4 regions of the Micromonospora sp. NPDC023644 genome follow, and region 1 is predicted to be linked to each of the others. Evidence: riboswitches for the same ligand, from Rfam matches in the RefSeq annotation. Region 1 holds a riboswitch; each other region holds the start of a gene.
What was found. A riboswitch is a leader RNA that binds a small molecule or an ion and turns the genes downstream of it on or off. The one in region 1 is predicted to bind cyclic di-AMP.
Positions count from the first base shown of each region.

Region 1 (3,785 bases):
TGCTCGCCTCGACGCTGGAGGTCATCTCGCTCGGCGATCAGCTCGCCGGCCGCCTGGAGGGCAAGTCGAGCCTGGGCCGGCTGGGCCTGCTCACCCACTCCACGGCGGGCTTCATCGACCCGGGCTTCTCCGGCCACGTGACCCTGGAGCTGTCGAACGTGGCCAACCTGCCGATCACCCTCTGGCCGGGCATGAAGATCGGCCAGCTCTGCATCTTCCGGCTCTCGTCGCCGGCGCAGCACCCGTACGGCTCGGCCGTCTACGGCTCGCGCTACCAGGGCCAGCGCGGGCCGACCCCGAGCCGCTCCTGGCAGCACTGGCGCACCTGGCCGACCCGCTGACCCGACCCTCGGCCGGGCGGAGGGCCCCCGCCGGACAGGGGCCCTCCGGGCATGTCAGCCGGGCCGGCCGTAACTGTGGATCGGGCCGTCGTCGACCTTCTTCATCCTGATCGGCACCCCGGCGCGGGAGGCGTGCACCACCCAGCCCCCGCCGACGTACATGCCGACGTGGTGCAGGTCGCTGTAGTAGAAGACGAGGTCACCCGGGCGCAGCTCGCCCCGGCTGACGGTCGCGGTGGCCCGGCGCTGCTGCGCGGCGTTGTGCGGCAGCGAGACCCCGGCCTTCGCCCAGGCGGCGAGCATCAGCCCGGAGCAGTCGTACGAGTTCGGCCCCTCGGCGCCCCAGACGTAGGGCTTGCCGATCTGGGCGCAGGCGAACTTCACGGCGGTGCCGGCCGCCCCGCCGGGGTAGCCGGCCGGGCAGGGGGCGGGGCGCAGCGGCCCGCCGCCACCGTTGCCGTAGACCCGCAGCCGCAGCTTCTGCAACCGGTCGATCTCGGCGTTGATCTGCTTCTTCTTCGCCGCGAGCTGGGCCTCGGTGCGGCTGAGCTGGACGACCATCTCGTCCAGCGGCGCCTTCTTCCCGGCCAGCCGGTCGCGCAGCTGGGCGACCTGCCGCACGTCCTGCTGCTGGTGCTGGGCGAACCGGTCGAGCAGTTCGAGCTGCCCGAGCATCTCGCTCGGCGAGCGGCTGCCCAGCAGGGCGTTGACGACGGAGACGTTCTCGCCCTTGTAGGCGCGGGCGGCCAGCGCGGCCACCTTCTCCATCGCCTGGTCGACCTGCTTCTCCAGCGGCCCGATCTGCGCGGCGAGCGCGTCGGCCTGCTTCCGCCTGGCGGCCAGGTCCTGTCGGGTGGCGTTGTGCCGTTCGATGATCGGTTCGAGCTTGTTCCAGTCCTCGTCGATCTGTCGCTCGATCTCGGCGACCGTCGGTTCGGCGTGGGCCGCCGTGGCGCCGCCGGTCAGGACGACGGCGAACGCGGCCAGGGCGGCGAGGGCGGTGGTGCAGCGGTACCAGCGTGGGCGCGGCGCAGCCGTCACCGGGTCGGCGAGGGCCGACCGGGTCGACGGTGGCCGCGGGGCATGGTGTGCCACCGGGGTCCGTACTCCTTCTTCCGTACCGCCTACCGGGTTAGCTGACGGGTTCGGGCGGGAAGGGGCGCCCTACCGCAGGGACTGCGGATTCACCCCGGGGAACCTGGGTCCCCGGCTCGCTCGGGAGCGACTCGGCGGTGCCGGACCGTCACCGCCCTGGTTGGACGGATTGTCACCGGCCGACGAAGGACCAGAGTAGAGACGACCGTTATCGATCCGCAACCCTTCGGGCGGTGACACTCCGTACTCATCCGGGCGGGCGGATCCGCAACCCGGACGACGAGAGTTTCCTTCCTTTTGAAGTGTCGGGCGGAAAGGTATTGACCCGAGGCGGCGGACGGGGCGAAGGTGGCCCCATCTTTGCCCGTCCGAACTGGGGGTCTGATGCACCTGTCAGCGACATCAAGGAGCAGACGCGTCCTGCTGGCCGCGGCCGTGGCCGCCGCCCTGGCGGCGACGCCGCTCACCGCCGCCGGATCCGCCGCCGCGTCGCCGGCGACCGACCGGCAGCAGCAGTACGCCGCCGCGGCGACCGAGTACGGCGTGCCCGAGAGCGTCCTGCTCGGGGTCTCCTACCTGCAGTCCCGCTGGGACACCAACGCCGGCACGCCGAGCACCAGCGGCGGCTACGGACCCATGCACCTCACCGACGCCGAGCACGTCGCCGCCCTGTCCGGTGGCACCCACCACGACGAGGGCACCGAGGACCCGCGCGGCGACGACTCCCGCCGGTCCCTGGCCGAGGCGCACGAGCCGCCGGCCGCTGCGCCGCCCGACGAGGCGGCGCTCCGGACGCTCGACGCCGCCGCGGAGCTGACCGGCGCCAGCGAGGAGGCGCTGCGGACGGACGTCACGGCGAACATCCGGGGCGGCGCGGCGCTGCTGGCCGCGTACCAGAAGGAGATCGGCGCCCCGGTCGGCGCCGGCACCGACCCGGCGGCCTGGTACGGCGCGGTGGCCCGGTACTCCGGCGCGGACAGCGCCGACGCCGCGGCGGCCTTCGCCAACGAGGTGTACGCCACCATCGCCACGGGCGACAGCCGGCTGACCGACGACGGGCAGCGGGTCACGCTGGCCGGCGTCGCGGTCCAGCCGGACCGCTCCTGGCTGGACCGGCTGAACCTGCGCAAGCTCGCGCGGCCCGACGGGCTGGAGTGCCCGAGCGACATCTCCTGCGAGTGGATCCCGGCGCCGTACCAGCAGTACGGCCCGACGATCGAGGACTACGGCAACCACGACCTGGCCGACCGCCCCGCGCAGCAGAAGATCGAATACATCGTCATCCACGACACCGAGGGCTACTTCGGGCCGAGCGTCAACCTGGTCAAGGACCCGAAGCGGGTGGGCTGGCACTACACCCTGCGCTCGGTGGACGGCCACATCGCCCAGCACATCAAGACCAAGAACGTGGGCTGGCACGCCGGCAACTGGTACGTGAACTCCAAGTCCATCGGGCTGGAGCACGAGGGCTTCGCCGGGCACGGCACCTGGTACACGGAGGCGATGTACCGCACCTCCGCCAAGCTGGTCCGCCACCTGGCGCGGCAGTACAACATCCCGCTGGACCGGCAACACATCATCGGGCACGACAACGTCCCCGGCACCGTCGCCTCGACCGTGCGCGGCATGCACTGGGACCCGGGTCCGTACTGGAACTGGTCGCACTACTTCGACCTGCTCAAGGCGCCGTTCAAGTCGACCGCCACGCACCACACGGGCCTGGTCACCATCGACCCGGACTTCGCCACCAACCAGCCGCCCTTCACCGGCTGCAACCGGCAGCCCCCGGGCGTGCCGAACCCGCCCCCGGCGACCGCCCCCTGCCCGCTGCGGGGCTCCTCGGCGCTGTTCCTGCACAACGCGCCGAGCCACGACGCGCCGCTGGTCAACGACATCGCGCTGCGACCCGACGGCACCCCGAACACCACGTACGTCTCCGACCACGGCGCCCGCGTCTCGGCCGGACAGACGTACGCCCTGGCCGAGGTCCGGGGCGACTGGACCGCGATCTGGTACCTCGGCCAGAAGTCGTGGTTCCACAACCCCGCCTCGGCCCCGACCGCGAAGTGGGCCGTCGGCCTGGTCGCCACCCCGAAGGCCGGCAAGACCACCATCCCGGTGTACGGCCGGGCCTACCCGGAGCAGGCCGCGTACCCGGAGGGCGTGCCGTACCAGACGATCTCGCCGCTGCAGTACACCCTCTCGGCCGGTCAGCGGTACGCCGTCGGTGACGTGCTCCCCGGCGAGTACTACCGGGCCGTCACGTTCGACGGTTCCGCCCCGCACGACCGCACGGTCGTCCGTGGCGACAACAGGTACGTGCAGATCCAGTTCGGTCACCGGGTCATG
Region 1 covers NZ_JBFABA010000003.1:188,006-191,790, reverse strand. Annotated here, with positions in the region: gene dcd (dCTP deaminase) at 1-341, shown strand, start outside; gene AB0G08_RS03850 (NlpC/P60 family protein) at 396-1,436, opposite strand; cyclic di-AMP (ydaO/yuaA leader) riboswitch at 1,449-1,583, opposite strand; gene AB0G08_RS03845 (peptidoglycan recognition family protein) at 1,821-3,785, shown strand, end outside.

Region 2 (3,785 bases), on a different contig from region 1:
GCGCGGTGGGCCGCGCGACTGCTGACCGGCCTGGCGGTCGCGGTCGCGTTCACCGCCGGCGCCGGGGCGTTCCCCGCCGCGCCGCTCGGCGGGGCGTCCGAGGCCCTGGCGGCCCCCGCCCCGCCGCCGCCCGCCGGCTGGCCGGACTGCCCCTGCGCCGCGCCCGCCGCCCGGGCGGACGACGTCATCCGCGCCGACGGTCCCGCGCGCACTGCCCGTGCCGCCGGCCCCGCCCGTGCCGCTGGCCCCGCCCGTGCCGCCGGTCCTGTCCGTGCCGCCGGTCCCGTCCGTGCCGCCGGTCCTGTCCGTGCCGCCGGTCCTGTCCGGGCCGTCCGCGACGGGGCTGCCCGTTCCGCCGCGCCCGCCGCCGAACCGGCCCCGGACCGGGCCGCCGTGGTCGTGCTCGCGGGTCCGGTGCGGCTGCCGGCCGGGTCCGCCTCGCGCCCCGCCGGCCCCCGGGCGCCGCCGCGCGGCTGAGCCGCGTCACCCGCACGGGCCGGCGCCCGTGCCCGCGCCCACCGAACCTCGTCCCCGCACCGCCCGACGGCGGCCCGTGGCGTCACCACGCCGGTCGTCCGGGCGGCGCGTACGCCCCGCCGCCGCACTCGTCCGTGAGGTGCCGACCATGGAGACCGTCCTCTACCAGTTCCTGATCGAGGTGCCGCAGGCCGCCGTCATCTGGTCGGTCCTGCTCCTGCTGGCCCTGACCGTGCTCGCCGTGCTGGTCGCCCGCCCCGAGCGGGCCCGCCCCGTCGACGCTCCGGTCGCGCCGCCGGCCGACGATCCCGCGGCGGAGGTGGCCGACGCGGCCGACCTGCGCCGCTACGCCGAGGAGGTGGCGGTCGCGGCGGCCCGGGCCGCCCGGACCGCCCGGCGGCGACGGGCCGACTGGCTCGCCGCGCAGGAGGAGTCCGACCGGGCCTGGCAGGCGTACGACGAGGCGGAGAGGGCCGCCCGCCGGTTGACCGCGGCCGCCCTCCTGCCCGCCCCGCGCACCCCGCGCACGCCCGCCGAGTACGCCGCCCGGGAGCGCTGGCTGCACCACGCCGCGATGGCCGCCCACTGGCGTGGGGACCTCTCCGCCCGTCAACTCAGCGACGTGTTCGCCCGGCGGGCGGGCTGGGATCCCCGGCGGCACCCGGCCGAGCAGGAGATCGTGCTGGCCCGCGCGGTACGCGACGCGAAGCGCGCCCGCCACCGCGCCGCCGCCGAACGGGAACGGGCGGCGTGGCGCGACGCCGACCTGGCCGCCGAGGCGGCGCGGGCGCTGGCCGTGGAGGCGTACGCCGCGGCGGCCCGGCTCCGGCCGGGCCGGCTCCCCGCGCCGCGGGTGGCGTCCGCCGCGCCCCGGCCCGTGCCCGCGGCACGCTGGCGGCCCGCCCGGGTGGGCTGAGTCGCCGCACGCCGTCCCCGCGACGCCGAGGAATCCTTCGGTGACGCCGGTCACCATGCCGGTGAACCGGTCATCCGGCGCGGCGCGGTCGATTCCCGCCGGGGTTTCGACGCCGATGTCCGCCACTCGTCCCGTTGTCACCCCAAGGGGCGCTCGGAAACGGTCGTCCCATTGAGTCGCGTCAGTGGCGAAGTGCCCGCAAAAATTGCCTCTAGATCAAGGTTTAAGCAGGTGGGACGGGGTTGGCAGGGCCCGGACCGGCCAGTAATGTCGGCGCGTCCGGTGCGGTACCCGATCGCCAGAGGCGACGCCGCGCCGACCCGCCTAATCGTGAACGACGAACCGGGGACCCAGTGCTTGTTGGGGTGAATCCGTGGGCCGTGGCCCGTGGTAGGGCGTTCTTCCCGCCCGAATCCGTCAGCTAACCCGGTCGGCGGTGTCGGAAGGAGTTCCATCCTCATGCCACACCCGTCCACCCCTCGGTTGTTCCGCCGTCTCCACGGCGCCGCGGTGCCCGTGCTCGTCCGTCCGCCGGTCGCGAGCTGACCCACCGGTCACCGTCCGTCGCCCGGCATCCCGGGCGCGTCCCCTGAGTGGTCCACGACCCGCCCGGACGTCCGTCCGCGCGGCGGTCCGCCCTGCCCTCGGCACGGACCGACGACCGCTCACCCCCAGCCCGTGGAGGAAACCGTGAAGCACCACCTCAAGCGACAGCTGCGTCGCCTCACGTCCGAGCGTCCGTACCAGCTGGCCGCCGCGTCCGCAGCGGCGCTCGTGCTGGCGTCGGGCTCCGGCGCGCTGCTGGCCGGCACCGACGAGGCCCCCGCCGCCGCGCAGGCCCTGGTGGCCGCGACCGAACTGCGGGACGACACCGCGGCCTCGCGCAGCCAGGCCCGGGTCGCGACCGCCCCGTCCAGCGCCGCCCCGGCCGCCTCCAGCGCCGCCCCGTCGGCCAGCGCCTCCAGCGCCGCCCCGGACCCGGACGTGACCCGCAAGCCGGCCCCGCCGAAGCCCCCGGCCGACAAGACCCTGGACTACGACTACCAGGCCCAGACCACCTTCTACAACTGCGGTCCGGCGGCCGTCCGGCACGCCCTCAGCGCCGCCGGCATCGCGCGCAGCCAGGACGCCCTCGGCGCCCAGCTGGGCACCGACCAGATGGGCACCGACTCGGCCCAGGACACCACCCGCGTGTTGAACGCGACGGTGAAGGGCGACCCGTACCGCACCCGGATGATCCCGGGTGGCGCCGCCACCCCGGCCCAGATGGACCGTCTCCAGGCCGACGTGGTCGCGGCCATCGGCGACGGGCGGGGCGTCGTGGTGAACGTCGCCGGCAGCGCCACGGACACCGACGGCGGCTGGCACTCCTTCCCCGGCGGGCACTACATCGCCGTGGTGGGCTACCAGGACGAGGGGCGGCTGGTGAAGGTCGCCGACTCGGCGAACCCGGCGACCGCGTCGTACTGGATGAGCACCATCGCCCTGGCGAACTGGGCGGCCACCCGCGGCTACTCCGCCTGAGCGACAGCGTCGGGCGTCGGCTCCCCGTGCCGGGGGTCGGCGCCCGTTGTCGTGTCCGGGTCAGGGCCCTCGCCCGCGGCGTCCCGTGGTGGCACACTGCGCCCCATGGTCGATGAATCGGGTGACCGGGACGGCCGGCGGGTGCTTCTGCTGCTGCACGGGATGGGCGCCACCGGCGAGGTGTGGCTGCCCTGGGCGCCGCTGCTCGAGCGTCGCTGGGCGGGGCGGTGGCTGGCGCCGGACCTCGCCGGCCACGGCTGGTCGCCGCCGCTGCCGGCGTACTCGTTCCCGGGGCTGGCCGCGCGGATCTCCACGGGGCTTTCGGCGGGGGACCGGCTCGTCGTGCTGGGGCACTCCCTCGGCGGGGTGGTCGGCCTGGCACTGGCCGCCCGGAGCGCCGGGCTGCCGGTCGACGCCGTGGTGGGGCTCGGCATCAAGGCCGTCTGGTCGCCGGCGGAGCTGGCGAAGGCGGGGGAGTTGGCCGCCCGGCCGGTGACCTGGTTCGCGAGCCGGGACGAGGCGGCCCGCCGCTACCTGCGGGTGGCCGGCCTGACCGGGCTCTTCGCCCCCGACCATCCCGTCGTGGAGGCCGGGCTGCGGCAGGTCGACGGCCGCTGGCGGCTGGCGATGGACCCGGCCGCGTTCGGCGTGGGCGCGCCGGACCTGCCCGCCCTGCTGGCGGCGACCGACGTGCCGGTGCTGCTGGCCCGCGGCGAGCACGACCCCATGGTCACCGACGCCCAGCTCAAGGAGCTGGGCGTGCCGGTCGCCACCCTGCCCGGCCTCGGCCACAACGCCCACGTCGAGGCCCCCGAGGCGGTCCTGGACCTCGTCGACCCGTACCGCTGACGGCTGCCCCGCCCCGGGG
Region 2 covers NZ_JBFABA010000015.1:109,903-113,687, reverse strand. Annotated here, with positions in the region: gene AB0G08_RS14710 (hypothetical protein) at 1-477, shown strand, start outside; gene AB0G08_RS14705 (hypothetical protein) at 626-1,393, shown strand; cyclic di-AMP (ydaO/yuaA leader) riboswitch at 1,705-1,844, shown strand; gene AB0G08_RS14700 (C39 family peptidase) at 2,072-2,917, shown strand; gene AB0G08_RS14695 (alpha/beta hydrolase) at 3,023-3,766, shown strand.
Region 2: linked by a shared signal. The riboswitch ahead of AB0G08_RS14700 (C39 family peptidase) and the one ahead of AB0G08_RS03850 (NlpC/P60 family protein) in region 1 are both predicted to bind cyclic di-AMP.

Region 3 (3,785 bases), on a different contig from region 1:
CCGACGGGCCGGCGGGGTGACCCGTCGGGTGCGAGTCGTGGCCGATGGTGTGCATCGCGGCCAGGCCGAGCAGCGTGCCGACGAGCAGCAGGAGCCGGGCCCCCCGCGCCGCCGTCACCGTCGTCCGCACACCCGTCACGCTAGCGCGTCGGCCCGCCCGTACGGGGGCCACCGCGCGGCGCGCCCTGCGAACAGCCGGCGCCGAAGGTGGCCCGTCGACGGTCCGCGTCCCGACACCACCCCGCACCACCTGCGCCCGCATCCCGGGATGGCTACCATTCGGCCGATGGCCCTCCGGATTCCGCACCGCCCGTCCCGCGCCCCCACTGGGCGGCGGCGGTGACCATTCACGACCGGACCGGGGCCGACGACCGCGGTACGTGACCGCACCGCCACGCGGGGGTTCCCCCGTCCCCCGCCACGCGGCGACGCTGAACCGACCGGCCCGCCGGCACGTACCCCGCCCTGGATTCGTTGGGAGACACACTCGATGGGCGCCGACCACACCCGCCCCGCTCCGTCCGCCCCGCCCGGGGTGCGGCGGATCCTCGTCGCGACGGTGGTGCCCCTCTTCGTCGCCACGGTGATCGCGGCGCTGGTGCTCTGGCCGTGGGACGCGCGCGATCCCGCGGCCGGCACCGAGCCGCCCCGCCACCACGGCACGGTGACGCGGGTGGTGACGGAGCCGTGCCCGCCCGCCCCCGAGACGCCGGAGGGGAGCCCGGACGCGGCGCAGGGCCCCTGCGGCACGGTCACCGTACGGGTGGAGGACGGCCCCGACGCCGGCCAGCAGGTGGAGACGCCGGTGCCGGCCGGGCCCGGCGCGCCGAGCGTCGCCGTGGGCGACGAGATCATCCTGGTCGAACTCACCGACCCCGCCGATCCCACGGCCAGCACCTTCAACATCGCGGAGCACCAGCGCGGCAAGCCGCTGCTCTGGCTGGTCGCGCTCTTCGCGGCGGCGATCGTCGCCTTCGGGCGGTGGCGCGGGCTGGCCGCGCTGGCGGGCCTGGCGGCGAGCTTCGCCATCCTGCTGACCTTCGTGCTGCCCGGCATCAGCGCCGGGAGCCCACCACTCCTGGTCGCGGTCGTCGGCGCCGCTCTGATCATGTTCGTGGTGCTCTACCTGACCCACGGGGTGACCGCGCAGACCTCGGTCGCCGTGCTCGGCACGCTGGGCAGCCTGGTGCTGACCGGCGTCCTCGGCACGATCGCCACCGCCGCGACCCACCTGACCGGGTTCGGCAGCGAGGACGCCACCACGTTGTCGATGTACCAGGCCGACGTCGACCTGCACGGCCTGCTGCTGGCCGGGATCATCATCGGTTCCCTCGGCGTGCTCGACGACGTCACGGTCACCCAGGCCGCCACGGTCACCGAGCTGGCGCACGCCAACCCCGGGCTGTCCCGGATGCAGCTCTACCGGGCGGCGACCCGGGTCGGCCGGGCGCACATCGCCTCGACGGTGAACACCATCGTGCTGGCGTACGCCGGCGCCTCGCTGCCGGTGCTGCTCCTGCTGACCGCCGACTCGCGGGCGGTGACCCAGATCCTCACCAGCGAGTTCCTGGCTCAGGAGATCGTCCGCAGCGCGGTCGCCACCCTGGGCCTGATCGCCGCCGTGCCGCTGACCACCGGGCTGGCGGCCGTGGTGACCGCGGCGGGCCGGCGCGGCGGGGACGCCACCGACCGCGCGGCGTCCGCGCCCGCGCCGGCGCCCCGGCCGGCGGCCGACCGGTCCGAGGCGCTGGAGGCGCTCAGCGGGCCGCGCGCCGCGGACGCGCCGTCCGCCGCTCCCGGCGGATGGCCCGGTCGGAACAGGAGCACGGACACCGCATGGTGACACTCCTCAGCGTGACCGAACAGGACGTCCGACCTGATAAACGCGTCACTGCTCACCCTCCGCCATCACGAAATAACGCATTTAGTCGGCTTAGGGACGTAGATCCCCGGGAGTGCTCTCAGGTAACCTCGCTGCCGGTCACCGCCGAAGGCGCGCAGCGGCGCCTGCGGTGCCGCCGCCCAATCGCCGCCAGGCGAGCCGGGGACCCAGGTACGTGGGGTGAATCCGCGACAGCGGTAGGGGCCACTTCCGCCCCGAACCCGTCAGCTAACCCGGTCGGCGGTCGACGGAAGGGAAAACTGTGACGGCACCCCTACGCCGCTGGTTGACGCCCGTGGTGGCCGTGCTCGCCGCCCTGGCGGTCTTTGCCGGGCCCCTCCCGGCGGCGGCCGCGCCCACCCCGCCCAAGCCCTCCGGGCACGGGGACAACGAGCCCAAGCTGCTCGACGACCTGATCGAGGCCCGCAACCGGTCCTATGTGCAGGCCCAGGCGAAGCTGAAGAAGTCGGAAGAGCGCCAGCTCGAACTGGCCCTGGAGGTCGACCGGGCACAGGCCGAGCTGGACGCGCTGGCCCCGCAGGTGAGCCAGATCGCCGCCCAGTCCTACCGAACCGGGCGGATCGGCGCGGTGTCGATGCTGCTGGACACCGCCAGCCCCGACTCGTTCGTCCGCCGCGCCGCCGCCCTCGACGAGATCAACCTGGTCAACTCCAAGAAGCTGGCCGAGGTGAACGCGATCAGGGACCGCGCCAAGCAGGCCAAGCTGGCGGTCGACGCCGAGGTGCGCGAGCAGCAGAAGCTGAAGAACGAACTGGCGCGTGGCAAGCGCGAGGCGGAGAAGGCGCTCGCGCTGGTCGGCGGCAGGGGGTTGACCAGCGGCAAGGTGGTCGCCACCTCGCCGGTGGCTCGGATGGCGCCGGGTCGCACGGCCGACGGCGACTGGCGGCCGCTGTCAGCCACCGAGGACGACCCGACCACCTCCGGCCGAATCACCGCGCGCACCCTGCACATGTACAAGGAGGTCAGGCGGGCCGGCTTCAACCGGTTCGTCGGCTGCTACCGCTCCGGCGGGCCGTACGAGCATCCGAAGGGCCGGGCCTGCGACTGGTCGCTGCAACGCAGCGGCTTCTCCCCCTGGCACAACGACGACACATACATGTACGGCAACAACCTGACCGCGTTCCTGGTCCGTAACGCCGACCGGCTCGGCATCTACTACGTGATCTGGAACCGGCAGATCTGGTTCCCGGCGACCGGCTGGAAGTCCTACAGCGGCCCGTCGAACCACACCGACCACGTGCACGTCTCACTGCTCTAGCCGAGACCCACCCCCAGGGCCGCCCCGCCGGACGCGGGGCGGCCCTGTGTCGTCGGCGGGGCGGCCCTGTCGTCGCGTGGGACCGCCCGCCGCGGGAACGGCGGGTCGGGACAGGCCGCAGGCAGGAACGGGCGGGAGACGGGCCCTCGCGCCGGGACACGGCACGGCCGGGCACGGCACTGCGAGACGCGGCGCAGCGAGGCGCGGCAGGGCGCCGCGGGGTAGGCCGGGCGGCGGAGGGTGTCAGGCGAGCGCGGCGCTGGCCGCCGGCTCCGGCGCGTCGACCGCGCGGGAGGGCACCGCGGCCACCGTCCGCACCTCGCCGGCGGTCAGCCGGTACGACATGCCGACCACCCCGCAGCGACCGGCGGCCACCTCGGCGGCGAGCACGGCGGAGCGGCCCAGCATCGCCTCGACGGTGTGCGCGATGTGGATGTCGACGATCCGGTCGATGTCGTCCACGCCCTCGGCGGCGGCCCGGCGCAGGCTGGGCACCACCGCGTCGACCACGGCGCACAGGTGCCCGACCGGCGGGGTGCCGGTGGCGTCCGCCGCCCGCGCCGCCTGGACGGCCCCGCAGGAGTCGTGCCCGAGCACCACCACCAGCGGCGTGCCCAGGACCGT
Region 3 covers NZ_JBFABA010000010.1:74,034-77,818, forward strand. Annotated here, with positions in the region: gene AB0G08_RS10885 (hypothetical protein) at 1-130, opposite strand, end outside; gene AB0G08_RS10890 (YibE/F family protein) at 491-1,843, shown strand; cyclic di-AMP (ydaO/yuaA leader) riboswitch at 2,010-2,141, shown strand; gene AB0G08_RS10895 (hypothetical protein) at 2,145-3,161, shown strand; gene AB0G08_RS10900 (carbonic anhydrase) at 3,405-3,785, opposite strand, start outside.
Region 3: linked by a shared signal. The riboswitch ahead of AB0G08_RS10895 (hypothetical protein) and the one ahead of AB0G08_RS03850 (NlpC/P60 family protein) in region 1 are both predicted to bind cyclic di-AMP.

Region 4 (3,785 bases), on a different contig from region 1:
TGTACGACTTCCACCCGCTGCTCGGCAGCCAGATCTGCCTGTACCAGATCACGTAGAGCACGGCGAGCCGGTCGGCGTTGCGCACGTAGTACGCCGCCAGGTTGTTGCCGTACGTCCGGTCGCCGCCGGTGGCGTCGCCGCCGAAGCCGCCCTTCTGGGCCGCGAAGTCGCAGGCCCGGCCCTTCGGGTGCTCGCCGGAGCCGCCGGGGCGGTAGCAGGAGACGTAGCGGGTGAAGCCCGCCGCCTTGGCCTGGTTGAGCGCGTGCAGGGTGCGCGGGGTGATGCAGCCGTTGGCGGGGGTCGGGTCGTTGACGCTGCACGACTCACGCGGCCAGGAGCCGTCGGGGTTGCGCGGCGCCGCCTTCGCCGTCTTGGTCGAGGTGCCGCCCGGCGAGGCGCCCCCACCCGCGGACCGCTGTTGTTGCTGCTTCCGGTTGGCGACCGTCAGCGCCCGTTCGGCCTGCTCCTTGCGCTTGGCCATCACGGTGACCTGCTTGCGCTGCTCTCGGATCTCGCCGTCCAGGGCGAGCTTGGTGCGGGTGGCCTCGTCCCGGGTCTCCTGGAGTTCGCGCAGGGCCCGGTCCTCCTTGGCGGCGACCGCGTCGAGGGCGGCGGCGCGGTCCATGAAGCCGTCCGGCGAGCCGCTGTTGAGCAGGGCGGACGCCACGCTGAGCCGGCCGGTGCGGTAGGCGGCCCCCGCGATCTCGCCGACGTTGGCGGTGCGCGCGGTCAGCTCGACCTCGGTGGTCTTGAGCTGCGCGGTGAGTTGCTGCTGCCGCTTGGTCGACGTCTCCAGGGCGCGCTTGGCGTCGAGGTAGCCCTTGCTGGCCGCTTCCAGTTGGTCCCGCAGGGCGGGGGTGCCACCCTCCTCGTCCTGGCCGGGAGCCGCGGCGAGCAGGCCGGCGCGGGTGGTGGCCGCCGCCGGGGCGGCGGTGACCGGGGCCACCGCGGCGCCGAGGGCGAGCATCGTGGCGATCAGGGCCGCCGTTCGGGCGGCACGTCGTCGTACAGGTGCCATCACTGGCATACACGTGTCCTTCCGTCAGCCGCCGACCGGGTTAGCTGACGGGTTCGGGACGGAAGATCCCTACCGCTGACGCGGATGCACCCCACGAACATGGTTCCCCGGTTCGCCCCGCCGGGCGATTAGGCGGCGGCCACCGCCGGCACCGGTGGGTGCCGCCTGGCGGAGGCCGAAGCCGAGCCTACCGGTGCCGGTGTGACTGGTGCAGCGCAGGTGACGGACGGTGTGCGTCCACTAACAGTCAAATCCGGCATAAGCCCACAATACTCTCCCAGATTTAAGGTTGTCCTCATTACCACTCCACCGCCCCACAGGCCCCGGGCGACGCTCCCGGCTCGATCTGCAACGTGGCGTGTTCGATCTGGAAGTCGTCGTGCAGCGCGGCCCGGGCGGCGCCCAGCACCGCGCCCACCTCCGCGCCGGGCGCCATCGTCAGGTGCGCCGAGGCCACCTCCATCCCGGAGGTCAGCGTCCAGACGTGCAGGTCGTGCACCTCGGCGACGCCCGGCACGGCGGCCAGCCGGTCGTGTACCGCGGTGACCTGGAGGTGCTCCGGCGCGGCCTGTACGAGGATGCGCAGCGCGGCCCGCCCGAGCCGCCAGGTGCGGGGCAGGATGAACAGCCCGATCGCGACCGCCACCACTGGGTCGGCCCACCACCAGCCGGTGGTGGCGATCAGCAGCGCCGCCCCGATCACGCCGAGTGACCCCAGCAGGTCGCCGAGCACCTCCAGGTAGGCGCCGTGGACGTTGATGCTCTCCTTCGCGCCGGAGCGCAGCAGCGCGAAGGCGCCGACGTTGGCGAGCAGGCCGAACACGGCGACCACCAGCATCGGGCCCGCCAGCACCTCGGGCGGGTCGCCGAAGCGGCGCACCGCCTCGACCACGACGTAGACCGCGACACCGGAGAGCAGCACGGCGTTGGCCAGCGCGGCCAGCACCTCCAGCCGGTAGAGGCCGAAGGTGCGCTGCGGGTCGGCGCCCGCCCGCCGGGTGGCGGCGATCGCCGCGAGCGCCATGCCGATGCCGAGCACGTCGGTGAACATGTGCCCGGCGTCGCTCAGCAGGGCCAGGGAGCCCGTGCGGAAGGCGGCCACCGCCTCCACCGCCATCAGGCCGGCGAGCAGCCCGAACGCCGCCCAGAGCCGGCCCCGGTGGCGGTGTGCGGCATTCGCCACCGACCCGTGATGGTGGTCATGACCTGCGCCCACGCGCCCACCCTCCGTCAGGCGTCCGGATTCGCGTCCAATCTATGCTCACATCGCTATGTGTGCAAGTAACGCGGCCTCAGCCGGTCGGGTCGACGGTGGTCAGGCGCTGGGTGGCCCGGGACAGCGCGACGTAGAGCGTCCGCACCCCCGAACCCGGGTCGGCCCGGATCTCGCTCGGGGCGACGAGGACGACCCCGTCGTACTCCATGCCCTTGGCCTCCAGGCTGGTCACCACCTGCAGGCGCGGCGCGTCCAGCCCGCCCAGCCAGCCGGCCACCTCGTCGCGGCGGGGCACCGGCGTGATCACGCCGACCGTGCCCTCGACCTCGGCGAGCAGCGCGCGGGCCGCCGCCACGACGGCGCTCTCCAACTGCGCCGGGGGCACCGCCAGCTCGACCGGGTCGACGCCGGTGGAGCGCACCGCCCTGGGCAGCGGGAGGTCCGGGTGCAGCCGGCGGATCTCGGCCGCCGCCACCGCGAAGATCTCCGCCGAGTTGCGGTAGTTCGTGGTGAGGGTGAAGTGGTGCCGCTTGCGCCGGCCCAACGCCTGGTCCCGGGCCCGGGTCAGCTCCTCGGGGTCCCCCGTCCACGCCGTCTGGGCCGGGTCGCCCACCACCGTCCACGAGGCCAGCCGGCCGCGCCGGCCGATCATCCGCCACTGCATCGGCGAGACGTCCTGCGACTCGTCGACCACCACGTGCGCGTACTCGCGGTAGTCCTCCGGGCGCTCCCGGGCCGCCTCGCGGGCGGCGCGCTGCCGGTCGGCGAAGGTGCTCAGCTCGCGGACCCCGCCGGCCAGCTGGAACGGGTCCCGCTTCGCCCGGGCCGGCCGCATCGGCTTGCCGAGCAACGCGTCCAACTCGTCGAGCAGCGCGATGTCGGCGATCGTCAGCCCGGCGGTGTCGAGGCTCCGGTACGCGTCGGTCAGCAGCCGGATCTCGGCGCGGGAGAGGATCCCCTCGGCGTAGCGGTGCAGCCGGTCCGGGCGGGCCAGCCAGCTGAGCACGTGCCGGGGGTGCAGCCGCGGCCACCAAGCCTTGAGGAACTCCCGGAACTCCGGCCGCTCGGCGATCTCGTCCTCGAACGCGCGCTGCTCGGGCAACCGGCCGATGCCCAACCGGCGGGCCTGCGCCCAGAGCGCCGCGAAGATCCCGTCGAAGCCGGCCCGGCGCACCTCGTTGCGCCGGGCGCCCCGGGGCATCGCCCGGTCCCGGATGCCGTCCAGCTCGCGGCGCTCCAGCCGGAGCAGCTCGCCCCGGTAGAGCAGGCGCAGCTCGGTCGGGCCGCCCGGCACCGCGTCCCGGGCCGCCCGCTCCAGCACCCGCCGCATCCGCAGCGAGCCCTTGACCGCCGCCACGGCCGGCGGATCGGTGCGGGTGGCGGTCATGCCCGCGAAGAGGGTGCCCAGCGAGTGCAGGGTGGCGGTGTCCTCGCCGAGCGAGGGCAGCACCGAGGCGATGTACTCGACGAAGACCGCGGACGGGCCTACCACCAGGATGCCGCCGCCGGCGAACCGGCTGCGGTCGGAGTAGAGCAGGTACGCGGCCCGGT
Region 4 covers NZ_JBFABA010000041.1:44,649-48,433, reverse strand. Annotated here, with positions in the region: gene AB0G08_RS23465 (hypothetical protein) at 1-1,018, opposite strand, end outside; cyclic di-AMP (ydaO/yuaA leader) riboswitch at 1,032-1,163, opposite strand; gene AB0G08_RS23460 (cation diffusion facilitator family transporter) at 1,317-2,234, opposite strand; gene AB0G08_RS23455 (AAA family ATPase) at 2,311-3,785, opposite strand, start outside.
Region 4: linked by a shared signal. The riboswitch ahead of AB0G08_RS23465 (hypothetical protein) and the one ahead of AB0G08_RS03850 (NlpC/P60 family protein) in region 1 are both predicted to bind cyclic di-AMP.